Regions from separate parts of the Heyndrickxia sp. FSL K6-6286 genome, predicted to be linked through region 4. Evidence: riboswitches for the same ligand, from Rfam matches in the RefSeq annotation. Region 4 holds a riboswitch; each other region holds the start of a gene.
What was found. Region 4 has a riboswitch for S-adenosylmethionine ahead of MHI39_RS06220 (O-acetylhomoserine aminocarboxypropyltransferase/cysteine synthase family protein). Riboswitches for the same ligand answer to the same signal wherever they lie in the genome.
Positions count from the first base shown of each region.

Region 1: linked by a shared signal. The riboswitch ahead of metK (methionine adenosyltransferase) and the one ahead of MHI39_RS06220 (O-acetylhomoserine aminocarboxypropyltransferase/cysteine synthase family protein) in region 4 are both predicted to bind S-adenosylmethionine.
Region 2: linked by a shared signal. The riboswitch ahead of MHI39_RS02395 (methionine ABC transporter ATP-binding protein) and the one ahead of MHI39_RS06220 (O-acetylhomoserine aminocarboxypropyltransferase/cysteine synthase family protein) in region 4 are both predicted to bind S-adenosylmethionine.
Region 3: linked by a shared signal. The riboswitch ahead of MHI39_RS26035 (5-methyltetrahydropteroyltriglutamate--homocysteine S-methyltransferase) and the one ahead of MHI39_RS06220 (O-acetylhomoserine aminocarboxypropyltransferase/cysteine synthase family protein) in region 4 are both predicted to bind S-adenosylmethionine.

Region 1 covers NZ_CP152029.1:1,516,783-1,522,801, reverse strand. Annotated here, with positions in the region: gene MHI39_RS07630 (C39 family peptidase) at 161-925, shown strand; gene asnB (asparagine synthase (glutamine-hydrolyzing)) at 949-2,841, opposite strand; gene metK (methionine adenosyltransferase) at 3,170-4,366, opposite strand; SAM riboswitch class I at 4,648-4,829, opposite strand; gene pckA (phosphoenolpyruvate carboxykinase (ATP)) at 5,071-6,019, shown strand, end outside.
Region 2 covers NZ_CP152029.1:435,931-441,949, reverse strand. Annotated here, with positions in the region: gene MHI39_RS02410 (M20 family metallopeptidase) at 1-1,120, opposite strand, end outside; gene MHI39_RS02405 (MetQ/NlpA family ABC transporter substrate-binding protein) at 1,205-2,053, opposite strand; gene MHI39_RS02400 (methionine ABC transporter permease) at 2,099-2,761, opposite strand; gene MHI39_RS02395 (methionine ABC transporter ATP-binding protein) at 2,751-3,776, opposite strand; SAM riboswitch class I at 3,861-3,979, opposite strand; gene MHI39_RS02390 (L,D-transpeptidase) at 4,126-4,464, opposite strand; gene MHI39_RS02385 (hypothetical protein) at 4,802-5,275, shown strand; gene MHI39_RS02380 (spore germination protein) at 5,311-5,547, opposite strand; gene MHI39_RS02375 (hypothetical protein) at 5,764-5,997, opposite strand.
Region 3 covers NZ_CP152029.1:5,208,683-5,214,701, reverse strand. Annotated here, with positions in the region: gene phnX (phosphonoacetaldehyde hydrolase) at 1-227, shown strand, start outside; gene MHI39_RS26035 (5-methyltetrahydropteroyltriglutamate--homocysteine S-methyltransferase) at 485-1,603, opposite strand; SAM riboswitch class I at 1,712-1,811, opposite strand; gene MHI39_RS26030 (malate:quinone oxidoreductase) at 2,386-3,888, shown strand; gene MHI39_RS26025 (sigma-70 family RNA polymerase sigma factor) at 4,108-4,608, shown strand; gene MHI39_RS26020 (anti sigma factor C-terminal domain-containing protein) at 4,601-5,557, shown strand; gene MHI39_RS26015 (FMN-dependent NADH-azoreductase) at 5,778-6,019, shown strand, end outside.
Region 4 covers NZ_CP152029.1:1,250,385-1,256,403, forward strand. Annotated here, with positions in the region: gene cls (cardiolipin synthase) at 1-7, shown strand, start outside; gene MHI39_RS06215 (aminotransferase class I/II-fold pyridoxal phosphate-dependent enzyme) at 160-1,299, shown strand; SAM riboswitch class I at 1,493-1,605, shown strand; gene MHI39_RS06220 (O-acetylhomoserine aminocarboxypropyltransferase/cysteine synthase family protein) at 1,796-3,091, shown strand; gene MHI39_RS06225 (homoserine dehydrogenase) at 3,142-4,137, shown strand; gene MHI39_RS06230 (S41 family peptidase) at 4,447-5,901, shown strand.

The sequences.
Region 1 (6,019 bases), 270 kb from region 4:
TCGTTATATTAATTGTATGCTCGAAATAAAAAGTTAGTAAACGATATAATATAAATTTGCTGCTTTCTAAATAATTTGTTGAATGGTGACATTCTTCACTAAAACATTGCAGATTATTGTCGATGTAAATAGTAAAGATGATGGAATAAGGTGATTATTAATGAAATCTATTCTCTCTATTTTTGCTATTTTTCTATTGGCATCTATTGTTTTTTTATTTGGTTATATAAATAAAGAAGATAACAGCTTTGCCTTTGAGGAAAATCAAAAATTGACAGAAACCTTGTCTGCTTCAGATCAATATAAAATTATTAAACTAAAAGATAAGGTCCTTCTTGATATACCTGTTATTTCTCAATTTCCTGAGTTGGCACGCGGCTGTGAAGTAACAAGCCTATCGATGCTTCTACTAGCAGCTGGAATTAATAAGGATAAGATGGCTTTAGCGAGTGAAATTGAAAAAGATCCGACTCCTCAATCTGTAGTCAATGGAAAAGTGTATTTTGGGAATCCACATAAGGGGTTTGTTGGCAATATTTATACATATGATCAACCAGGATTAGGAGTGTATGTTGAACCTATAGTTAAACTGGCTGAAAAATATTTACCTGGGAAAATTGTCAATTTAACGAATTCAACATTTGAAGACTTAAAAATATATTTATCAGATGAACGCCCAGTATGGGTTATTATTAATACAAAGTATCAACAACTTTCGGATTCTTACTTCAAAACATGGTACACCGAAGAGGGACCCATTCGAGTTACTAGTAAGGAACACTCTGTATTAGTCACTGGGTATGATAAGGAATATATTTATTTTAACGATCCACTAACAGGAACAAAAAATAAAAAAGCACCCATTGTCGACTTTAAAAAAGCCTGGGTGCAAATGGGCAGCCAAGCAATTACATTCCAAAATTAGGTCTGTAATCATTGGCTGTTTTTTTATAATGTTGCAGCTGATAGCTTATATTGTTTCTGGAAATCGTATTTCTCTTCAACATACACTGCATGCCAGATCATAAATACAAGAACCGTCCAAATTTTACGGCTATGATCCATTTTTCCTTGACAGTGCTCCTCTAATAAATTCAAAACATAATGTTTATTAATAATATGATCAGTTGCACTTTCATGAATGATTTGTTTCGCCCAATCATTCATTTCATTTTTTAACCAGTGGCGAATTGGGACGGGAAATCCTAATTTCTTTCGATTAAGAACATGATCAGGTACAACCCCTTCAGCCGCTTTTCTTAAAATATATTTGGTTGTATTATTTGCTGTTTTTAAACTAGTTGGTATTTTCGATGCGATTTTAAATACTTCTTTATCTAAAAATGGAACGCGCAATTCCAAGGAATGTGCCATTGTCATTTTATCTGCCTTTAAAAGAATATCTCCACGCATCCATGTATGGATATCAATGTACTGCATACGATCAACCGGATCATATCCTTTTGTTTCTGCATAAAGTGGTTTAGTTATATCTGTATAATCTATACCTGTTCGATACTGAGCTAATAAATCCTTTTTCTCTGCTTCAGTATACATTTTGGCATTTCCAATATATCTTTGTTCCATTGGAGTCACACCGCGTTCAATAAAGCTTTTTCCTTTTACTCCCTCAGGTAAAATTTTTGCTAATGCTTTTAACAAAGATTTTCCAATCGCAGGAATTTTGTCAAACACTTCTAATGATTGCGGTTCACGATAAATATTATATCCACCAAATAGCTCGTCTGCACCTTCACCAGATAATACAACAGTTACATGTTTTCTCGCTTCACGTGCGACGAAATACAATGGAACACATGCAGGATCAGCAAGTGGATCATCTAAATGCCAGATGATTTTAGGAAGTTCTTTCATATATTCTTCAGGTGAGATGATATAACTAATATTCTCAACACCTAATTTTTCTGCTGTTTCCTTAGCCACATCAATTTCACTAAACCCATTATGTTCAAAACCAACTGAAAATGTTTTAATGTTCGGATGATATTGCTTGGCAATAGATGCGATAATTGAAGAATCAATACCTCCAGATAAGAAGGATCCTACCGGAACATCACTTCGCATATGGACGTTTACTGAATCAAATAATACATCCCTAATTTCTTTAACAAATTCATCCTCTGATTTTTGAACTGGTTGGAAAGAGGCTTTCCAATAACGTTCAATCTTCATCTTCTCTCCAGGCTTTTTCGTAAAATAATGTCCTGGTTCTAATTTTTTTATTCCTTTTGTCATTGTTTCTGGTTCAGGAACAAATTGATAGGTCATATAATGTTGTGCTGCATCATAATTAAGCTCTTCATGGTCCATTGCAAGTAGAATACTTTTCTTCTCTGATGCAAAGAATGTCCGTTTTTCTTCTTCACGATAGAAAAATGGTTTAATGCCGAATGGATCGCGAGCACCAATTAAAACTTGCTCTTGTTTATCCCAAATCGTAAAAGCAAACATTCCCCTAAGTTTCTCCACCGCTTTTTCTTTATAATGACTATAAAGAGCAATAATTACTTCTGTATCTGAAGAAGTTTCAAAAGTAAGTCCCATCTCAATTAGTTCATTTCTGAGCTCAACATAATTATATATTTCACCATTAAAAATAATCCAATAGCGCTCATTTTCATAGGTTAATGGCTGGTGTCCACTTTCTATATCAATAATACTTAATCTGCGGAAACCAAATTGGATATGCTCATCTTCAAAAAAACCTTCATCATCTGGTCCACGATGTGTAATAATATCATTCATATTCTTAAAAAGCTGTCTATCCGAATCTCTTAAACCAATCTCTCGGTCATGAATACAACCAACAAATCCACACATTTATGTATGTCACCTACTCCATTTCTAATTAACATACTTTATTAAAGGCCAACCGCCTTTTAAAAATACACTCCACTATACTATCATTATTTTACTTTTTTTGCAGTAGACATTATATATATTTTTATGGAAAGAACTACAAGTGAATAACAAACGTGCAAGCATCTTGCTCAGCCCCGCCAAGTTATGGTAACGCTTTTGATTTTCCTTTGGTGAGGTTGTTTGGAATCAGGCTCGACGTAAACAACAATCATGTGATTAATATCTACGGTGCATATTTTCCTTAAGAATAAAAAATGGGGCTACCCATGTAGCCCCATTTCATTCTTTAAAGTGAAAAGTCACGTAATGCTTCTGCTTTGTCTGTTCTCTCCCATGGAAGATCAAGATCATGACGACCGAAATGGCCATATGCAGCTGTTTGCTTGTAAATTGGACGGCGCAAATCAAGCATTTTAATAATCCCAGCTGGACGTAGGTCAAAATGCTTTCTAACTGCTTCGATTAAGATATCCTCTTCAACCTTCCCTGTTCCAAATGTATCAATTGAAATAGACACCGGTTGAGCTACCCCAATCGCGTAAGCAAGTTGAACTTCACACTTATCAGCAAGACCTGCAGCTACAATATTCTTAGCAACATATCTAGCCGCGTAAGCTGCTGAACGGTCAACTTTTGTAGGATCTTTACCAGAGAATGCTCCGCCACCATGACGTGCATAGCCACCATAAGTATCAACAATTATTTTACGACCTGTTAAACCAGCATCACCTTGTGGTCCACCAATTACGAAACGACCAGTCGGATTAATAAAATATTTGGTATTTTCATCGATTAACTCTTTTGGAACTACTGGATTAATCACATATTCTTTCACATTACGTTGAATTTGTTCTAAGCTTATTTCCGGATGATGCTGAGTAGATATGACAATTGTATCAATACGAACAGGTTTGTCATTTTCATCATATTCAACTGTTACCTGGGTTTTAGCATCAGGACGCAAATATGGAAGAATATCCTCTTTACGAACTTCAGAAATTCTTCGTGCTAGCTTATGAGCTAAGGAAATAGGTAATGGCATTAATTCTTTTGTTTCATTACATGCAAATCCAAACATTAACCCTTGGTCACCTGCACCAATAGCCTCAATTTCCTCTTCAGACATCTGACCTTCACGAGCTTCTAATGCTTTATCTACACCCATTGCAATATCTGCAGATTGTTCATCAATAGAAGTTAGCACTGCACATGTTTCTGCGTCAAAGCCATATTTTGCACGAGTATATCCAATTCCTTTAATTGTTTCACGAACAATTTTCGGAATATCCACATATGTACTTGTTGTAATTTCACCAGCAACAAGTACAAGCCCTGTAGTTACAGATGTTTCACATGCTACACGAGCATTTGGATCTTTAGCTAAAATTGCATCTAAAATCCCATCAGAAATTTGATCACAGATTTTATCTGGATGACCTTCTGTTACAGATTCAGATGTGAATAAACGACGCTTTTTTGTCATATTTATTCCTCCCAAAAATTACTTCTATCTATTTTTACGCTTCACGGTACTCATTCCCTAATAGTATGAAATAAACCATAGATTTTATCCTTTAATGTTAAGGAGCAAAATCCTTTTCATGGGTTTAGAAAGACGATATTGTATAAAAGATGGCTTTTCGTATTCTTGTTAAATTTATGCAGAAATTTACCTAATAGCTACAAAGATTAGAATAGAAAAAATAAAACCTTTCCCCGCATGTTTATGAGAGGAAAGGTTAAGATCCATTATCGCGCCTTTCACTCTTATCGTTCAAGGTATTCCCTTGCGTCAGGTTAGCACCATTGCTTTCTAGTTTAGAAAATCTTAAAATTAGATTACACAATCGATAAACATCGGTTATGATCTAACTAAAAAATTCTAACATAGAATGCCGGTTGCTGGGTTTCATCGGGCCTGTCCCTCCACCAGCTCGGGATAAGAGTATCCGTTCAAGGTAAAATATTACGCAATTTGCAAGTTCGTGTCAACATGTTCCTACAAAAATTTTTATTCATCTCTTATTTCCTATTAAATAGATCACGAAATGTATGAAGAAAATATGTCGAAATAATGTTGTTAAAAAAAATGTGCACAAATAGTATAGACTATTAATACAATTGTGTTATACTAATTAACGAATAAAAAACAATCTTTAAATTTTTGAATAAAGGAAGGTTAGTATAATGAAATCTGTCGCATTTTCAAATACATTAGCTGAAATTTTAACTGGAAAAAATGTGTTATCCCAACTATCTGTTCCTCAATTAGTGGAAAAAGTGTTACAACGTAAAGAGGGAAAATTAACATCAACTGGTGCTGTTTGTGCTGAAACTGGTAAATATACTGGCCGCTCCCCTAAAGATAAATATATTGTTGAAGAAGCTTCTACAAAAGATCTTATTGATTGGGGTTCTGTAAACCAACCAATTTCGGAGGAATCATTTGATAAGCTATATAAAAAAGTTAGTAATTATCTTAAGGAACAAAATGAAATATTTGTTTTTAATGGTTTTGCAGGTGCAGATAATAAGAGTCGCTTACCGATTCAAGTAGTAAATGAATATGCATGGCATAATCTATTTGCACATCAATTATTTATCCGTCCAACTGAAGATGAATTACAAACACATCAAGCAGAGTTTACCATATTGTCAGCACCGAATGTGAAAGCGGATCCAACGACCGATGGAACTAACTCTGAAACATTTATCGCTGTTTCATTTGAACGTCGTATAATCTTAATTGGTGGAACTGAGTATGCTGGAGAAATGAAAAAAGGAATTTTCTCCATTATGAACTATCTACTACCTCAAAAAGACATCCTACCTATGCACTGTTCTGCCAATGTTGGAGCAGAGGGTGATGTTGCGTTATTTTTCGGATTATCAGGTACAGGAAAAACTACACTATCCGCTGATCCAAATCGCCGTCTAATCGGGGATGACGAACATGGATGGTCTTCAAATGGAGTTTTCAATATTGAAGGCGGCTGCTATGCAAAATGCATTGGATTAACAAGAGAAAAAGAACCACAAATTTTTGATGCCATTCGCTTTGGTTCTGTCTTAGAAAATGTCGTTATAGATTCAAAAACTAGACTTCCCCTTTATGAGGATGCTACATTAACTGAAA
Region 2 (6,019 bases), 810 kb from region 4:
TAAAGGCCAATGCTTTCGCTCCCGTAATTAATGCTTTATCCCCGAGTTCTGATTTAGCACATTCCCGAAATTCATTTGTATGGCCAATTAAATCATCAGGGCCAATTTTAATATATGGATGTGCGGTCGGAACAACATGACTAACATTTCCAGCATCCGAAGATCCAATCCCTTTTTCCTTTTCTGTCGATACCACTTCACCTAGTAATTCAAGTTCTTTCTTTATTACTTCATCGAGCGTATCATTGATGACGAAATCATGAACCTCATTTTGGAAACGTTCAACTTTTACTGTACTTCCCGTCGCAAGTGCTGCTCCTTGAGCGATATTTCGTACCTTCTCAGATACTTCTTCAGCACGCTTCCATGTACTTGCACGGATAAAGAATCGAGCAGATGCATATTCAGGAATGATATTTGGAGCTTCTCCACCATGTGTAATGATACCATGAATTCTCACATCTGTAGGTAATTGCTGGCGTAATGCATTGATTCCATTGAATAATTGGATAACAGCATCCAACGCATTAATTCCCTTTTCAGGCGAACCAGATGCATGGGCTGCCTTTCCATAAAAATGAAAATCTAGCGGATCTACAGCAAGAAAAGGTGTCGTGATACCTGTTTTTCCAGAAGGATGAATGATTAAAGCAATGTCAACTCCTTCTAATAATCCATGTTTAACGAAGCTTCCTTTTGCACTGCCATTTGGCCCTCCTTCTTCCGCTGGTGTCCCAAATACTACTACTTCTCCACCTGTTTCATCAATTACTTCAGCTAAGGCAATCCCCGCTGCTACACTTGTCGTACCAATGATATTATGACCACAAGCATGACCTAAGCCTGGCAAAGCATCATATTCGGCAAGAAATGCAATTCGAGGTCCTTTTTTAGCTGAAGATTTTCGTGCAACAAATCCTGTTTCATGCCCTGCAACATTACGAGTTACCTCGAAACCAGCTTTTTCAAGAATAGCTGTTAATGTCTTTGCTGCAAAGAACTCTTGATTTCCTATTTCAGGATTTTCGTGAATTTTATGGCTTGCCTCAATGTATAGCTCCTTTGAATCCTCAATGCTTTTTACAATACTTTCTCTTAAACTTTCTGTTTGTATTGTCATTATTTTTCCCCTTCCTATTTCTTGTTTTTCATATATGTTTAATCAGAATTAAAGGTAGTGAATGCTAAAAAAATCGACTAGTCCTTATTTAATAATCCCATCAAGATCTTTAATTGGCATATCAACCACGATTGATCCACCTTTTGTATCTTTTTTGATTGCTTCCTCTACTTCCTTACTATGATAAATTTCAAGAATTTTTTTATAGATTTTGTTATCCTTTTCCTTTGTTCGTGCAGCAATAATATTAATATATGGCTTTACCGAATCACTATTTGGATCCTCGAGATAAATAGATTCCTTTGTAATATTAAGACCAGCTTGGCCGGCCACCCCATTATTAATGACTGATGCAGCAACATCTTTTAGAACACGAGGTGTTTGTTGCGCCACAACTGGTGTAATCTTAAGCTTCTTTGGATTTTCTACAATCCCACTTGGGTCACCAAATAGACCAAAATCATCCTTTAATTTAATTAGACCTGCTGATTGTAATAATAATAGAGCACGTGCTTGATTTGACGGGTCGTTAGGAATCGCAATTTCTCCTCCAGTCGGGATGTCATCAGGATTCTTATATTTATCAGAAAACATTCCCATAGGTGCGATTTGTGTAGTTCCAATTGGTGTAATATCTAGGTTATGTTCTTCTTTAAATTGGTTTAGAAAAGCTATATGCTGAAAGGCATTCAGATCGATATCTCCATCGGCTAGTGCTTGATTTGGAATCGTATAATCAGAGAATTCCTTCAATTTAACTGTTATACCCTCTTTTTTTGCCTTTTCCTTAATAATATCCCACATTTGTCCGTCCGATCCTGTCACTCCAATCGTCACGACTTTACTATCTTTTCCACTAGTTTCTTTGCCACATGCAGCAAGAAGGGAAAGAGTGATTACTGCAATAATGCTTAGTAAAAATGATTTTTTCATTTATATTTCCTCTTTTCTTATGATGTTTTTATCATTGCTTTATTTTTATCTACGAAGGAAAATTCTCGCTAAGTAGTTGCCAACAAATTGAGCAATTTGTACAAGAATAATTAATAACACAACTGTCACAATCATCACTTGCGTATCAAAGCGTTGATAACCATAGGTCATCGCCAAATCTCCAAGGCCACCGCCGCCTACTGTACCTGCCATGGCTGAAAAATCAATTAATCCAACGGTGATAAAGGTAATTCCTAAAATTAGTGGACCCAAGGCTTCACGAATTAATACCCCGAAGATAATTTGTAGCTTACCTGCCCCCATGGCCTTCGCTGCTTCTATAATTCCCGGATCGATGGATACAAGATTGTTTTCGACCACACGTGCAATTCCGAAGGATGCTGCTATTGTCATCGGAAAGATAGCTGCAGCTGTTCCAATGGTTGACCCCATCACCATCCTAGTAATTGGGCTAATGGCAACGAGAAAAATAATAAATGGAATCGGTCGAATAATATTTATTAAAATATTTAAGATAGTAGATACCGTTTTATTTTCTAAAATATTGCCTTTTCGAGTGACGAAAAGGAGTAAACCAATAATCGTTCCAATGATTGTTGAAAAGATTAATGTAAAAATAACCATAGTCACTGTTTGACCCGATGCCTGCACTACTCTGGGCCAAAATGTACTCCAATCAACTTGCATGAGTTGTAACCTCCTTTATTTGTACAAATCTTTCTAAATGCTTCACTGCCTTATCAACTTCATGATCTGTCCCTTGTAATTCAACGATAAGCTGGCCAAAAAGCACTTCCTGTAACTCGCTAATATTGCCGTAAATGATATTAACATCTACTTGATAGGACTTCGCAATATCAGAAAGCAACGGTTTACTTGTCTCTTCCCCAGTAAAAACTAATCTGTATAAGCGACTTAATGGGTTAGATCGTAATTTTTCAAATAGTTTAGAAGAGATTTTGTCATTTAAAACAGAACTAATAAAATTCTTAGTTGTTTGTGTTTTTGGATTCGTGAAAATATCAAAAACCGATCCTTCCTCTATGACCCTTCCGTTTTCCATCACTGCTACTCTGTCACATATATTGCGAATGACTTGCATTTCATGGGTGATTAATAGAATGGTCACATTGTACTCTTCATTTACCTTTTTTAACAGATTCAAAATATCACTAGTAGTTTCTGGATCTAATGCAGAGGTAGCCTCATCACAGATAAGAATATCTGGGGATGTAGCAAGTGCTCTTGCAATACCTACCCGCTGTTTCTGACCACCAGACAATTGTTCAGGATAATACTTCGCCTTATCTGCTAATCCTACAAATTGTAATAGTTCTGTTACTCTACGATTAATCTCCTGTTTTGGCACTTTCGCAAGTTTTAATGGATAAGCAACATTTCCAAACACCGTTCGGGAGTTAAATAGATTAAAGGTCTGAAAGATCATTCCAATTCTTTGCCTCATCATCCTGAGTTCCTTCTCTGTAAGCGATAAATTTTCCTGATCATTGACAATCACTTTTCCAGTTGTTGGTCGTTCTAATAGATTTACCAGCCTAAGTAGGGTACTTTTCCCGGCTCCACTGAAGCCGATGACCCCAAATATTTCCCCTTTTTCAATCGACAAGGAGACATCCTGCACAGCTGCAACTTCTCTGCCTTTTGACTGGAAAACCTTACTTACACCTTCAAACTTAATCATGTTGTATTCTCCTCTCAAGAACAAAAAAACCCTTCTTCTTATCCGCACACAGATAAGAAGAAGGGTTTATATTAACCGCTCTACTTCTTATCTTTCAAGCTGATAAAACAATCAGCTTGCAGGAATTAGCACGGTATTTGCAAAATAGCAAACCCGTTGCCGAGGCTTCGCAGGGCCAGTCCCTCCACCTCTCTGGATAAGTAATAGTCATTTTATTTAATTTTTGTTCAATTAATTATGTTCAATAATATTCCGAAATATAATATAAGTCAATATCTTTTTTTATTTTTCTTAAATAATTTTTTTGAATGAAGTCTGTGGACTCGACCTAGTGGATACTTTTTAACCACTAATTTCGGCTTATCCTCACCTTAGTGCCTATCGGAACAATTTTCGAAAGGGAAAGAACATCCTTATTGTACATTCGAATACACCCATGTGAAACCAGCTTCCCAATTGAGGCAGGATTATTAGTCCCGTGTATTCCATAGTGCGGCTTCGATAATCCCATCCACATGATACCGAATGGACCTCCTGGATTTGGCTGTTTATTGATGATTGTATATACCCCTTTAGGTGTAGGGGTCAGCATCTTCCCCCCCCCGATTGGATAGGTTTTGACAACTCTTCCGGCATTCAACAATGTCAAACGGCGTTTTGCTGTTGATACATGAATTTCATATGCCACTTTCCCCACCTCCATTCATACATTATGCATACTCATGGATAATGAACCAATAGACATAAAAAAATTTAGTATGTATCAAATAGATGCAATCATTTTCAATGCCTCAAGACTCGTTTCCTTTGAACCAAAAGCTGTTCAGATAGTTTGTTGCTTTGCAAAGCCCTATTGCCGGCTTTTCTCCTAATAAAAGGTTCAGTGTTATTATGAAGTTTGTAGTTCTTATCTCGGTGTCATGAAAGGTTCTCTTATTCTTAACCTATTCTATTAGAGACAAATAACATCATGGAGGAGAATTTTTGGTAAAATATATTTAACAATCATAAGGAGCTTGATAATCATGAGCAAAAGTGATTTAGAAAAATTAACATTCGAATTAAATAAAATAAAAGAACTAAATAGTAAATTATTGGAGAATAATATTCAACCGATATTGAAAGAAAAAGTTCAGGATTTTTTAGATGCCTTTGAAGATTATTTTAGAGAAAGAGGGCTTGTTGTAAACGCAGGTCACTTGACTGTTCGCGCAGCTTTCGATTCCTTAGAGTTTACTGCTTTTTCAAAGGGCGACCCGACTATATTTATATTAAAGGATAGAGAAACGATTGCCTCCATATCTGTTAAATACAAAACACCAACACGGTCCGCATCATATCAGTTTGACACTGAAGAAGAACAGTTAAAATGGGAAATAAAAAAGGAAAACACATTATTTAGTTATCTGGAGAATCCTGAATTCTACTATACCGGTAGCGAATTCGGAAGACCATATTATGATCCTTTGGTTGTACTTGAGAGTATATTTCATGTGTAAAAGCACTCATTATCGTGCTTTTACACATCCATATACTAAATAAAACTGTTTTTGGCAGTTGCACTATCACTAATATCCGGATCAACAACAGAGGATAAGGGGAGATTCATTAAAGAAAAATCCCCATTCTGTTCTCCGAATGCCTGGTTCCGCTTATATGAAGTAAACTGGTCAATGGCTTGAACGGGGCCAGCATTAATTACAGATGAATTATCCACTGAATTAATCTTAAAGCCTAGCATATTTACAACTGTTGGTGTGAAAAAGAACATTGATAACCACTCTCAAAGCTTCTGTCATTTATATTGGCTCTTTCCTTAAACAATTTTGCAGTTTAGTAATGTTTTAGTAAATAACTATCATCTGAAGACCGCTGCGCTTTTCATTTCAAAAGAGCTACAAACTCCATTAAAATTGCTGAATCCTTTATGGGTGTAAAAGCCGGCAGTTAGGCTTTTACAAAGGCAACAAACTATAAGGCAACAGCCTTATATAAGACTATTTTTGACCGATGGTGAATCGAGAATATCTGAATCAGCTACCGCTGAAACTGGTAGTAGCATTTGAACAAAATCACCATTTTGTTCACCAATTCCTTGATTTCTCTTATATGAAACAAAAACATCTAAATATTGATTCGTTCCCATATTTAACACTGCAGAATGATCAAGGGAATTTACTTTTAAGGTTTGAAAGTTAATTGTAACTGGAGCAAATATCATCGAATCTCCCCCTTTTAGGAAG
Region 3 (6,019 bases), 1.3 Mb from region 4:
GTAGTTCCGAAATGGGGCTAAGTTTATCTGAATATGATGCCTTATCCGAGGTAGATCAAGAGAAGGCCATCTCTAGAACAGAACAAACTTTTTTACAAAGCGGGGCAGATTTTACAATAAAAACAATGGGAGAACTACCTGAATTAATTGAAAAAATTAACAGTCTTATCTCGGAAGGTAAGAAGCCTAGTGCAGGTTTAACGTACTTAGTGGAGGGGATTTATTGAAATCAATATCAAAAAAGAATAAGATATTTATTTTATTATTTATAATGCTTTAATGTGTTGCTTGCTTCTTTGATATTAAATATAAAGGATTATTCTTCCAACTACTACCTAATTCGATTCAATCATATTTAGCCGGTTTTTTTTAATAACCTCTTTTGTAAAATTAATTTCTTTCCTAGCTAGCCTTGATGGAGAAGCTCTGATGAGTAATAAAAGGACCGGGCATTTTTTGCCCGGTTTATCTTATGTAAGTGAAACTATTGTCCCCAGACCTCTTTTGCGATACGTACTACATGGCGTAATTTACTCCATTGTTCTTCTTCTGTTAGGATATTTCCTTCTTCAGTAGAAGCAAATCCACATTGCGGACTCAAACAAAGTTGATTAATATTCACATATTTTGTTGCTTCTTTAATCCGTCCTATAATTTCATCTTTATCTTCGAGTTCAGGAGTTTTAGATGTGATGAGTCCCAATACCACATGTTGATCTTTAATGAATCGTAATGGTGTAAAATCTCCAGATCGTTCATTATCATATTCTAAGAAGAAGGCATCTACATTAACACGTGAAAATAACTCTTTTGCAATGGGTTCATATCCACCTTGATACAGCCAGGAAGATTTGAAATTTCCACGACAAATATGCAGGGTAATTGCCATATCCTCGGGTTTGTTGGCTACAGCTTCTACAGTAATATCAGCAAATTTTTTCACAAGCTCATCCGGATCGAATCCTTGTGATTTTATTTTATCTCGGAAAGCATCACTGAACAATGCTCCCCAGCTTGTATCATCTAATTGTAAATAGCGGCAACCTGCATCATAAAATGTTTGAATGGCATCTTGATACACTTTAATAATATCGTTAGCTACCTCATCAAATGAAGGATATGAAGGATTATTTAAATATGGTTCACTTCCAACTACACCCGAGTAGAAAATCATATTAGGGCCTGGAATTGTAATTTTCGCAATATGATCACCGGCAATGCTTTTCAAATACGTGAAGTCTTCTAAAAAAGGATGATCCTTAGGGAAACTTAATTTCGAATCAACTGTATATGCTTCTGCCTTATTCATCGCTCCATTAAATGCACCAGTGATGTCTATTTCATAAACACGAATCCCCTCAATAGCTCTGATAAAATCTAAGTGCCACCATCTTCTTCTGAATTCACCATCTGTCACTGCCGTTAGTCCTACTTCTTTTTGCTTTTCAACAATTCTAGCAATCTCAATGTCTTCTAATGCACGTAATGCTTCCTTCGTTATTTGGCCATTCTTATATTGAGCCCTGGCATCTTTAAGTGCTTGTGGACGCAAGAAGCTCCCAACATGGTCTGCTCTAAATGGTGCTTTCTTAATTGTATTAATCAAATTGGACAACCCCTCTAAAGTTAAATTAGTTTTTTTCTTAGCTTTTTCAGGGTACAAAAAAACCCTTCTTAAAAAAGAAGAGATTAAAATCATGGATAATTACTCTTCTTATCTTCAAGCAAAACGCTACTGGAATTAGCACAGTACAAAAATGTCTGTTGCTGAGATATCTCAGGGCCAGTCCCTCCATCTCTCTAAATAAGAAAGTGACAAATTTAATTATTAATTATCAATTTACCTGTATATTCAGAGAATGTCAATTTTCCGGTGCGAATAAGTATGATGGAACTCATATTCATCATATGGGAAGGGGCTTTTATTGAGGGAAACGTTATCTCGGTATACAAATAATCAGTTTATTCAAGAAGAAAAGGAAAGAACTATTAGTGGACTCCTGCAAAATTATCATATTCATAATCAAAGAGAGGTCATATAGTAAAGAACATTTTAGTTGTGATGAGTGGTTTTGTTTATTTATATTAATATAATTTTTTGGAGTCGACGATCGATTATGACTAGAACCATTCCGATAAATGGAGCCAAAAACAGGTTAAATGATGTGGATTGTTTCTCCATTTTTTACGTAATTTTAGATATCTTATCACTCTCATACAATAGTGATATTTAAATCTATAAATAATAGTGATATACTATAATTAGGAATGAATTGATACAGAAAAGGTGTGTGTGATCAGGTCGCGCCTTGGCTTGCTTGTTACGCCGAAGAAGGAGCGTCTACATCCTTTTTTGCAAATCTAACGGTATAAGGGACGATAAAAATGAGTAACAGACAAACTAAAACAGACGTTATCTTAATTGGTGCCGGAGTCATGAGCGCGACTTTGGGATCATTACTGAAAGAATTAGCACCGCAATGGGAAATTAAAGTATTTGAGAAACTAGCAAATCCAGGGGAAGAAAGCTCTAACGAATGGAATAATGCGGGTACAGGGCATTCTGCACTGTGTGAGCTTAATTATACAACTGAAAAAGCTGATGGATCTATCGATATTACGAAAGCGATTAAAATCAATGAGCAGTTTCAGCTTTCAAGACAGTTTTGGTCTTATCTTGTAAACCGTGAACTGATTCATAATCCACAAGACTTTATCATGCCAATTCCTCATATGAGTCTAGTCCAAGGGGAAAAAAATGTAACGTTTTTGAAAAAGCGTTTTGAAGCGCTTTCAAATAATCCGTTGTTTCAAGGAATGGAATTCTCTGATGATCCGGATAAACTAAAGGAATGGATTCCACTTATTATGGAAGGTCGTACCGATAATGAACCAATAGCAGCAACCAAAATTGACTCTGGAACAGATGTTAACTTTGGTGCTTTAACACGCATGTTATTTGACCATTTAAAGAGTCTAGACGTTGAGATTAACTATAAGCACACGGTAAAAGATATTAAACGTACAAACGAAGGCTTATGGGAAGTGAAAGTACACAATATTGAAAGCGGTAGTACTGAATACCATACAGCTAAATTTGTCTTTATCGGCGGTGGAGGCGGAAGTCTACCATTATTACAAAAAACCGGAATTCCCGAATCTAAGCATATCGGAGGCTTCCCGGTCAGTGGCTTATTTATGGTTTGTAATAATCCTGAAATTGTTGAACAGCATCATGCAAAGGTATATGGTAAAGCGAAGGTTGGCGCACCTCCAATGTCTGTTCCACATCTTGACACACGATATATCGACAATAAGAAATCATTGTTATTTGGACCATTTGCCGGCTTTTCACCGAAGTTTTTGAAAACGGGTTCAAACTTAGATTTAATCCTTTCTGTAAAACCTAATAATGTATTGACGATGTTGGCGGCAGGCTTCAAAGAGATGGCATTAACAAAGTATCTAATCCAGCAAGTATTGTTATCGAATGAAAAGCGTTTGGAAGAGCTAAAAGAGTTTATCCCGAATGCTAAACTTGAGGATTGGGATATCGTCGTTGCTGGACAACGTGTGCAAGTAATTAAAGATACGGAGACAGGCGGTAAAGGTACACTACAATTTGGTACCGAAGTTGTTACTGCATCGGATGGTTCGGTAGCTGCATTGCTTGGTGCTTCACCGGGTGCTTCTACTGCTGTTCATGTTATGCTTGAAGTATTAGAAAAATGCTTCCCGCAATACATGATGGAATGGGAGCCGAAACTAAAAGAAATGATCCCTTCTTATGGTATGTCTTTAATGGAAAATCCAGAGCTTTTACAAGAAATTCATACCTCAACAGCACAAGCACTTGGGCTAAGTCAACAAGAATTAGCTTATAGTTAAGAACGAATAAAGAATCTTTGATCTATCATTAGATTAAGGATTCTTTTTTTGTGTTTAGAGAGGTAAAAATTTATGATGAAGAACATTTGTGTGAGTTTAATAGTTGGTTTTGTCGTGCTAGAGGATCATTGTCTTTCATAACCGAAATAAAGTAAGTTATTTTAGAAGTTTTTGTTAACCTTTTAGGGATTGAAACGTTTTAATGGTGGGAGGTCCGAAATGAATGATTCCATGATGGGAAAAAAACTTAACGAAGTACTAAAATTTGTTTACTCTTATCTATTAAAAATGGGTGCTTCAAAGGAAGATGCAGAAGATATTATTCAAGATACTGCATATAAATTCTTACAATATATTGATTCTGTCGGAATTTCTAATGTACAAAGCTGGCTGTTTAGAGTAGCAATTAATCAATATTATGATATGACCCGAAAGAATTCTAGACGGAGAGAAATTTTATTGTTCAACTTACAAGAATTATTTGAGGAAGAGACGCCAGAAAAATTACTTTTACAAAGTGAATTAGAGAAAGACATCCATGAACTGTTAAACAAATTAAAACCGAAGCATCGTCAATTACTTCTTCTTAAATATAGTACCGGATTGAAAATAAATGAAATAGCAGATCTATTAGGTATGAAAGTAGGATCGGTTAAGACAATTCTACACAGAGCCAGGTGCGAATTTATTGAACAATATAGGAGGTATGGTAATGAATAAAGAAAATGAATTTTTACCAAAAGATTTAGAGTTTGAGAAATTAGTAAAAAAGGCAAAGAGACGTTCAATGACAAAAATGGTGTTGATTTCATTAATTATAAGCTTAATCGTATTTACTGGTTTATATCTTATGGGTGATAAGATTATGAATATGAAAATAGAAAATGAATTTATAATGGATTCAACTTGGAATGAGATTTTAGGAGCAAATGTTGAAGAAGTAAAGGGAACAACTTATAACTATTCTCCAATATCAGCAACAGCAAAAACAAAATTAGTTAAGAAAGTTGGAGGGGTTCCAATACCGTGGGGGGAAAAAGAAAGAGTCTTTACTATTTTGGGAACGTCGAGATTGATTACGGATGTTCCACCGAGATCAGGTAGTATAAGGGATGAACGTATCCCTTTATATTACCAAGGAGAAAGAGTCATTGAATTCTATCACCCAGACGTTATATATAAGGAGATTTTTGATGATAGAGATTTGTTGAATCAAATTGATGATAACAAAGTTGTTGAAATGGCATTTTCATTTAATAAGGGATATTCAATCGAAGAAGTTGAGAAAATTTTTAAAGATCAATTAGCATGGTATTGGGTAGATACCTATAGTAAAAAGGATACAAAGGAGTATAGCAAGTTAAATGAAGAGAATTCAAGTGGATACACCATAAATGGATTTGAAGCATATGGATTTAAATATAATAATCGTTCAGCATCTACTTTTATATCTAATCTTCAATTGATTAGATCAAAAAGTGGAGAGTATCAAGAGGAAGCAACTGAAATTTATAATAACATTACGAATAACGGTAGGGATAAATTGACACCCAAGAACCTTAAAATTATTGGTGTCGTAGTTACAGGAAAACCAAGTGATTTAAAAAAGTATAATGACACATCTATCATTCGAGGTGCTATGTTAGGGGCAACAACCGATCAGTATTAAAATGATAGAAAAAGGGTTTTCCCTTTACAGAGAGGAAAGCAAATGTATCCATTTTACAATGGATTAGTATAGGAATTTTTGGTGGAGCAGAATTCCAAACAAATTCATATGAGGGTGTTATAATAAGTATTTGGAAAGTATAAAGCAATGCTATCCAAATACAAAAATTTATTTTAACTATTATATTTTTTATTTCAATATAATAATAGGAGGCTCTTTTATGAATGTTTTAGTTGTTAAAGCAAATAACCGCCCAGCAGCAGAGGGTGTTTCCAGCAGAATGTATGAAACTTTTATGGACGCATTAAAAGGTGCGAAAAATTTGAATGTGACTACATATGATGTATTCGCTGAGGATACACCTTATTTTGGTCAAGATATATTTAATGCTTTTGGAAAAGTGAATAACGGTGGAGAATTAACTGATGTGGAACAACGTCTCTTAAACGCGAAACAAAAAGC
Region 4 (6,019 bases):
TTTATAACGTTACGAAAAGAGGGTTGCCCGAGAAATGGGTAGCCCTCTTTTTGTTGTTTGTAAACTGATTTTGACAAAAGTCTACAGAAGGCGTACAATTTAAAATATTTTAACTTTAGTGTCAATTACTTAACTAAATGGATATGGGGTGCTAATTGAATGGAGAAATCATTTGAAACAGCAATTGTACATAATTCTTTAATAAATACCTCGAATATACATAGTAAAACAACACCAATATATCAGACCTCTGCATTTACGTTTCAATCATTGGAGGCATTAGAAGAGTTTTATCAAGGGAATATTCCATATCTCTACTCCCGGACTGGTAACCCAAATACAGATGAATTAGGACAAGCTGTTGCAAGATTAGAAGGTGCACCTGATGGTGTTGCTACATCCTCAGGACTCTCCGCTATTTTAGCAGGGATATTAGCTGTCGCCTCTGCTGGCGATCATATTGTTGCGGCAGATGATATATATGGCGGAACCCATCATTTATTAAAACACGAATTAAAGGAACTTGGAATTGAAACCACATTTATCCCTTTTAAAGATGCTTCAATGATTCGAAAGGCGATTCGATCAAATACAAAGCTTCTTTATTCCGAAACAGTAACCAACCCATTTTTACGGATAGAAAACGTGACTGAATTGGTTCGAATCGCAAAGGAATTTCAGCTTTGCACAATGGTAGATAATACATTCGCAACTCCATATTTATTGCAGCCTTTTAAGGACGGAGTGGATATTGTGGCTCATAGCGCAACGAAATATATAGGTGGGCACAGTGATGTAACCGCTGGCGTAGTTGTTGGAGCAGAAGCATTGATGGCAAAAGCAAGACAAAAGGTAGTTAATTTGGGTACAAATTTAAGTCCCTTTGAAGCATGGCTTACTAGTAGAGGGTTAAAAACACTTGCATTAAGAATGGAGCGCCAAGCAACTAATGCTCAACTGTTAGCAGAAAGCCTAACGAATCATTCCAATGTAAAAAAAGTTTACTATCCAGAAAATCTATCAACTAAGGGAAATGGTGCGATAGTTACAATTGAATTAGGAGAAGCTGTAGATATTCATCAGTTTTTTTCCTCTTTAGGCTGGGTAAAACTTGTTCCTACATTAGCAGGAGTGGAAACAACTGTATCCTATCCGTTTGGAACATCTCATCGTAGTCTTACTTTAGAGGAGCAAGAAAGCATAGGAATCAATCAGTGGGTTATTCGCATTTCGGTAGGAATAGAAGATTCAGCAGATATTATTAAGCAATTTAAGCGTGCGATAGAAGCCGCATTATAAGATTGGTATCAAGTTTAGTATCGTTTGCTACTTTGATAAAAAGTCATGCCTTTTCACTTAGCGGCTGTTTTAAAGGGATGAAAGAAATATCCACTAAAAAGTTTTTTTAATAGAAAAAAGGTTGACGAACTATTCATCCATCTTTTATAATGCAAAACAAGAGCAATTTAAAATTTTCTAAATTTAATAATCACTCTTATCGTGAGCGGCGGAGGGACTAGGCCCTTTGAAGCCCGGCAACCTTCAAGCATTCGTGCTTGAAAAGGTGCTAATTCCTACAGATCAATTAGATCTGAAAGATAAGGGGAGGAACTGATATAATAAGCCCTCTTCTTATGAAGAGGGTTTTTTGTTTCCCCTCATTCCATACTTCTCAAATCCCACAACAGAGGAATTACTCAATGAACCTTACCTAGTTTAAGCGGCTTAATGTTATTAGCCATTGAATGTTATTTAGCCTCACCTGAATAATAAAAAGATCTAGGAGGAATTCAAAATGACAAATGAAAACTATCAACCAGAAACGTTATTACTTCATGGGGGACAGGAGCCTGATCCAACGACAGGTTCACGGGCTGTTCCTGTTTATAAGACGACATCCTATGTTTTTAAAGATACAGATCATGCCCAAGGGTTATTTGCCCTTGAACAACCTGGCTATATTTATACAAGAATTGGCAATCCAACGGTTGATGTATTTGAGCAGCGTATTGCCCTTTTGGAAGGGGGAACAGCAGCTGTTGCACTTTCATCAGGGATGGCCGCCATTGCTTTTTCTATTTTAAATATTGCTAGTGCAGGAGATGAAATTATCGCTGCTGGAAATCTTTATGGCGGGACTTTTAATCTCTTTGCAACGACGCTTCCTAGATATGGGATTCAAGTGAAATTTGTTGATGCAACTGATCCGGAAAATTTTCGGGAAGCAATCACACCAAAAACGAAAGCTCTTTTTGCAGAAATTATTGGCAATCCAAGCCTACATGTTTTAGATGTTGAGGCAGTAGCAAATGTTGCCCATGAAAATGGAATTCCGTTGATCATAGATAATACCTTCGGAACACCATATCTATCTAATCCAATAAAATGGGGTGCTGATATTGTTGTTCATTCCGCTACTAAATGGATTGGCGGACATGGTACGACAATCGGCGGTGTCGTGATTGATGGAGGTAAATTTGATTGGAATAGTGATAAATTCCCTTATTTTAAAGAGCCGGATGAAAGTTATCATGGCCTTCGATATGGCATTGATGTGCCTCAAGCAGCATTTGCCACAAAACTTCGTGTGCAGTTATTGCGTGATTTCGGTGCTAGCTTAAGTCCTGATAGTGCATTCTTATTATTACAAGGTCTTGAAACATTGCATCTACGTGTACAAAAGCATAATGAAAATGCATTGAAGATTGCCCAATTTTTACAAGATCATCCTGCCGTTGCTTGGGTTAATTATACAGGACTAGAGGAACATCCATCATATGAGCTTGCAACTAAATATTTCAAAGGTGGATTTGGTTCCATTGTCAACTTTGGGATTAAAGGTGGTCGGGAAGTAGGAAGAAAAGTCATCGATGAGATAAAATTATGGTCTCATGTTGCAAATGTGGGGGATGCAAAATCTTTAATTATCCATCCTGCATCTACTACCCATCAACAGCTTAATGCAGAGGATCTTAAACTAACAGGTGTAACAGAGGAACTGATTCGCCTTTCGGTCGGCTTGGAAGCAGTAGAGGATTTAACAGCAGATTTAGATCAAGCGATTGTAAAAGCAACAAGTGTCACAGTATAGAAATAGTAAATTTTTGCACAGTCGGTCAGGCGAATAAGGGGGATTTCTTAATGTCAGTCATAAAGGCAGCGCTTTTAGGTTTTGGAACGGTTGGTGAAGGTGTCTATACTGCAATTCACTCCCATCAACAGCAGCTTAATGAACTGCTGGGAGTAAGGGTGGAAATTGTTGCGGTATTGATTCGGGATAAAAATAAAAAGAGACACATTGAGTCGAATATACTTGTCACAACAGATTTCGAAGAGATTCTTAATATACGTGATTTGGATGTAGTTTTTGAAGCGATTGTAGGAGAGGAACCAGGTTACACGTATTTGAAGCAGGCAATTGATAAGGGCATCCATGTGATTACAGCTAATAAGGTCATGTTTGCAAAATATGGGCAGGAATTAATTCATAAAGCAAAGCAACGGAATGTAAAACTTGCATTTGAAGCAACAACGGCTGGTGGGGTTCCAATTATAAGAACCATCCAACGATTGCTGCAAGTTAATCGAATTACAAAGGTTCAAGGGATACTAAATGGCACCTCAAATTTTATTTTGACAAAAATGAGAGAGAACAAGTTGTCATTCGAGGCAGCTCTTCATTTAGCACAGCAAAAAGGCTATGCGGAGGCTGACCCGACGAATGATATTAGTGGAAAAGATGCCTTTTGTAAATTAATGATATTAAGTCAACTTGTATTTGGTGAACAGCCATGCTGGTCTGAAGTGAAAATTGAAGGAATCACTTCGATTTCCCAGCAACAAATAGAAGAAAAAGAGCATCAAGGTCAAAGATATAAACATATTGCGGAGATTTATAAAGAAGGCAAGCTGATAAAAGCTTCTGTGAAGCCGATTATTGTGGACAGTAATCACCCACTGTACTCGATTGAAGGTGTCGAAAATGCCATTGCACTAGAAGCAAGCTTGGTTGGAAATATTACATTACAAGGACCTGGAGCTGGGAAAATGCCTACAGCGAGTGCGATGATTGAGGACTTTGCTGAAATAGTCCAACACCAACAGTTACAGGAGAAAATCCCTGCATTGCAAATGTAAAACTGGCGACTTCGCCAGTTTTTTTATTTAGGAAATGACAACTATTTAGAAATACTTTTTATCTATCGCCTAGCCCACCTCTGAGATCAAGAAACCAATAATGTAGTTGTTGATTTTAAGAATATGAGTACTTGTCGAGGGCTTATTAAGGTGCACGACTGGATTTGTTGAATATCCTGGTTATGAAAGTTTCATAACTCGTCCTTTTCTCACATATATTGAAGAATAGGCTTACAAACTATGCGGAACCAATCTTACTCCCTTAGCGGAAGGATCCGTCAGCATGCTTTTTAAGAGAGGGGGACGCTTATGAAACGGAAATGGATGGCAGTGATGGTCTCAGGTGCATTAATAACAGGTGCAAGTGGAACATATGTCGGAATGAAATGGTTTGAAGCAGAGGATGTTCAAATAAATGAACAATCAAAGGACGAGCATTTTCTGGAATCTACAAATAGCAAGGGGCAATCCCTTCCAGATTTAGCGAAAATCGCCCAAGCGTATAATCTCATCAAAGGTTCTTATGTTGAGGAAGTGGATGATCAACAACTAGTTGAAGGGGCAATACAAGGTATGGTGAGTACTTTAGATGATCCATACTCGATATATATGGATGCCAAAACAGCTTCCAAATTCAATCAAACATTAGAATCTTCATTTGAAGGAATTGGAGCAGAGGTAACCGCAAAAGATGGAAAAATCCTAATTGTTTCCCCATATAAAAATTCCCCTGCAGAAAAGTCGGGGTTAAAACCGAAAGATGAAATTATCAAAATCGATGGGGAAAGTATTGAAGGTCTGGATTTGTATCAAGCTACAACAAAGATTCGCGGAAAAAAAGGAACGACAGTAACGCTTGATATTAAGAGGGAAGGAGTTAGTAAAGCCCTTCAATTTAAGGTGAAGCGTGATGAAATCCCGATGGAAACAGTATTTGCAAGTATAAAGTATGAAGGGAATAAACCGATTGGTTACATTGAGATCACGCAGTTTTCCAAAGATACCGCAAAAGATTTTAAAAGAGAATTGAAAAAACTTGAAAAACAAAATATGAAAGGATTAATTATTGATGTAAGAGGAAATCCGGGAGGGCTTTTGCTTAGTGTTCAAGAGATTTTAGATACACTTGTAACGAGTCAAAAGCCTTATTATCAAATCCAACAGCGAGATGGTGAGAAGCTACCCTACTACTCAAACCTGGAGAAAAGTAAACCGTATTCGATTGCTGTCCTCGTAGATGAGGGGAGTGCATCAGCATCGGAAATTCTTGCAGGTGCATTGAAGGAAGCAGAAGGGTATACATTAATTGGTGAAAAAACATTCGGAAAAGGAACAGTTCAGGATGCCGTTCCAATGGGAGATGGAAGCACAATAAAATTAACAATGTATAAATGGCTTACACCAAACGGAAATTGGATTCATCATAAGGGAATTCAACCTACAATCGAAATGAAACAACCAGATTATTTTTATATTCATCCATTAGAGGTTGAGGAAACATTGAAGCCTGATATGAATAATGAGCAAGTTAAAATTGCACAGAAAATGCTTGATGGTCTCGGATATTCACCGGGTCGTAGTGATGGTTATTATAATCAAAAAACAAAAACAGCGGTAAGAGCCTTTCAGAATCAAGTAAGCCTACCTGCTACAGGAGAGCTTGATGTGAAAACAGCTCAACGATTAGAAGAAGAAATTATCTCAGCAATTAAGGATGAAAAAAATGATCTTCAATTACAAGTTGCATTAAAATACTTTCAATAGTATCTAAGTATCTATTTATTTTGAAGGAGATTCAATCAGTCATACATTTCTTTACCACCTAACCGATCAATCGATGTTTAATATAGATTGTTGTTTTAGTAAAAGCCCTCCTAGCGAT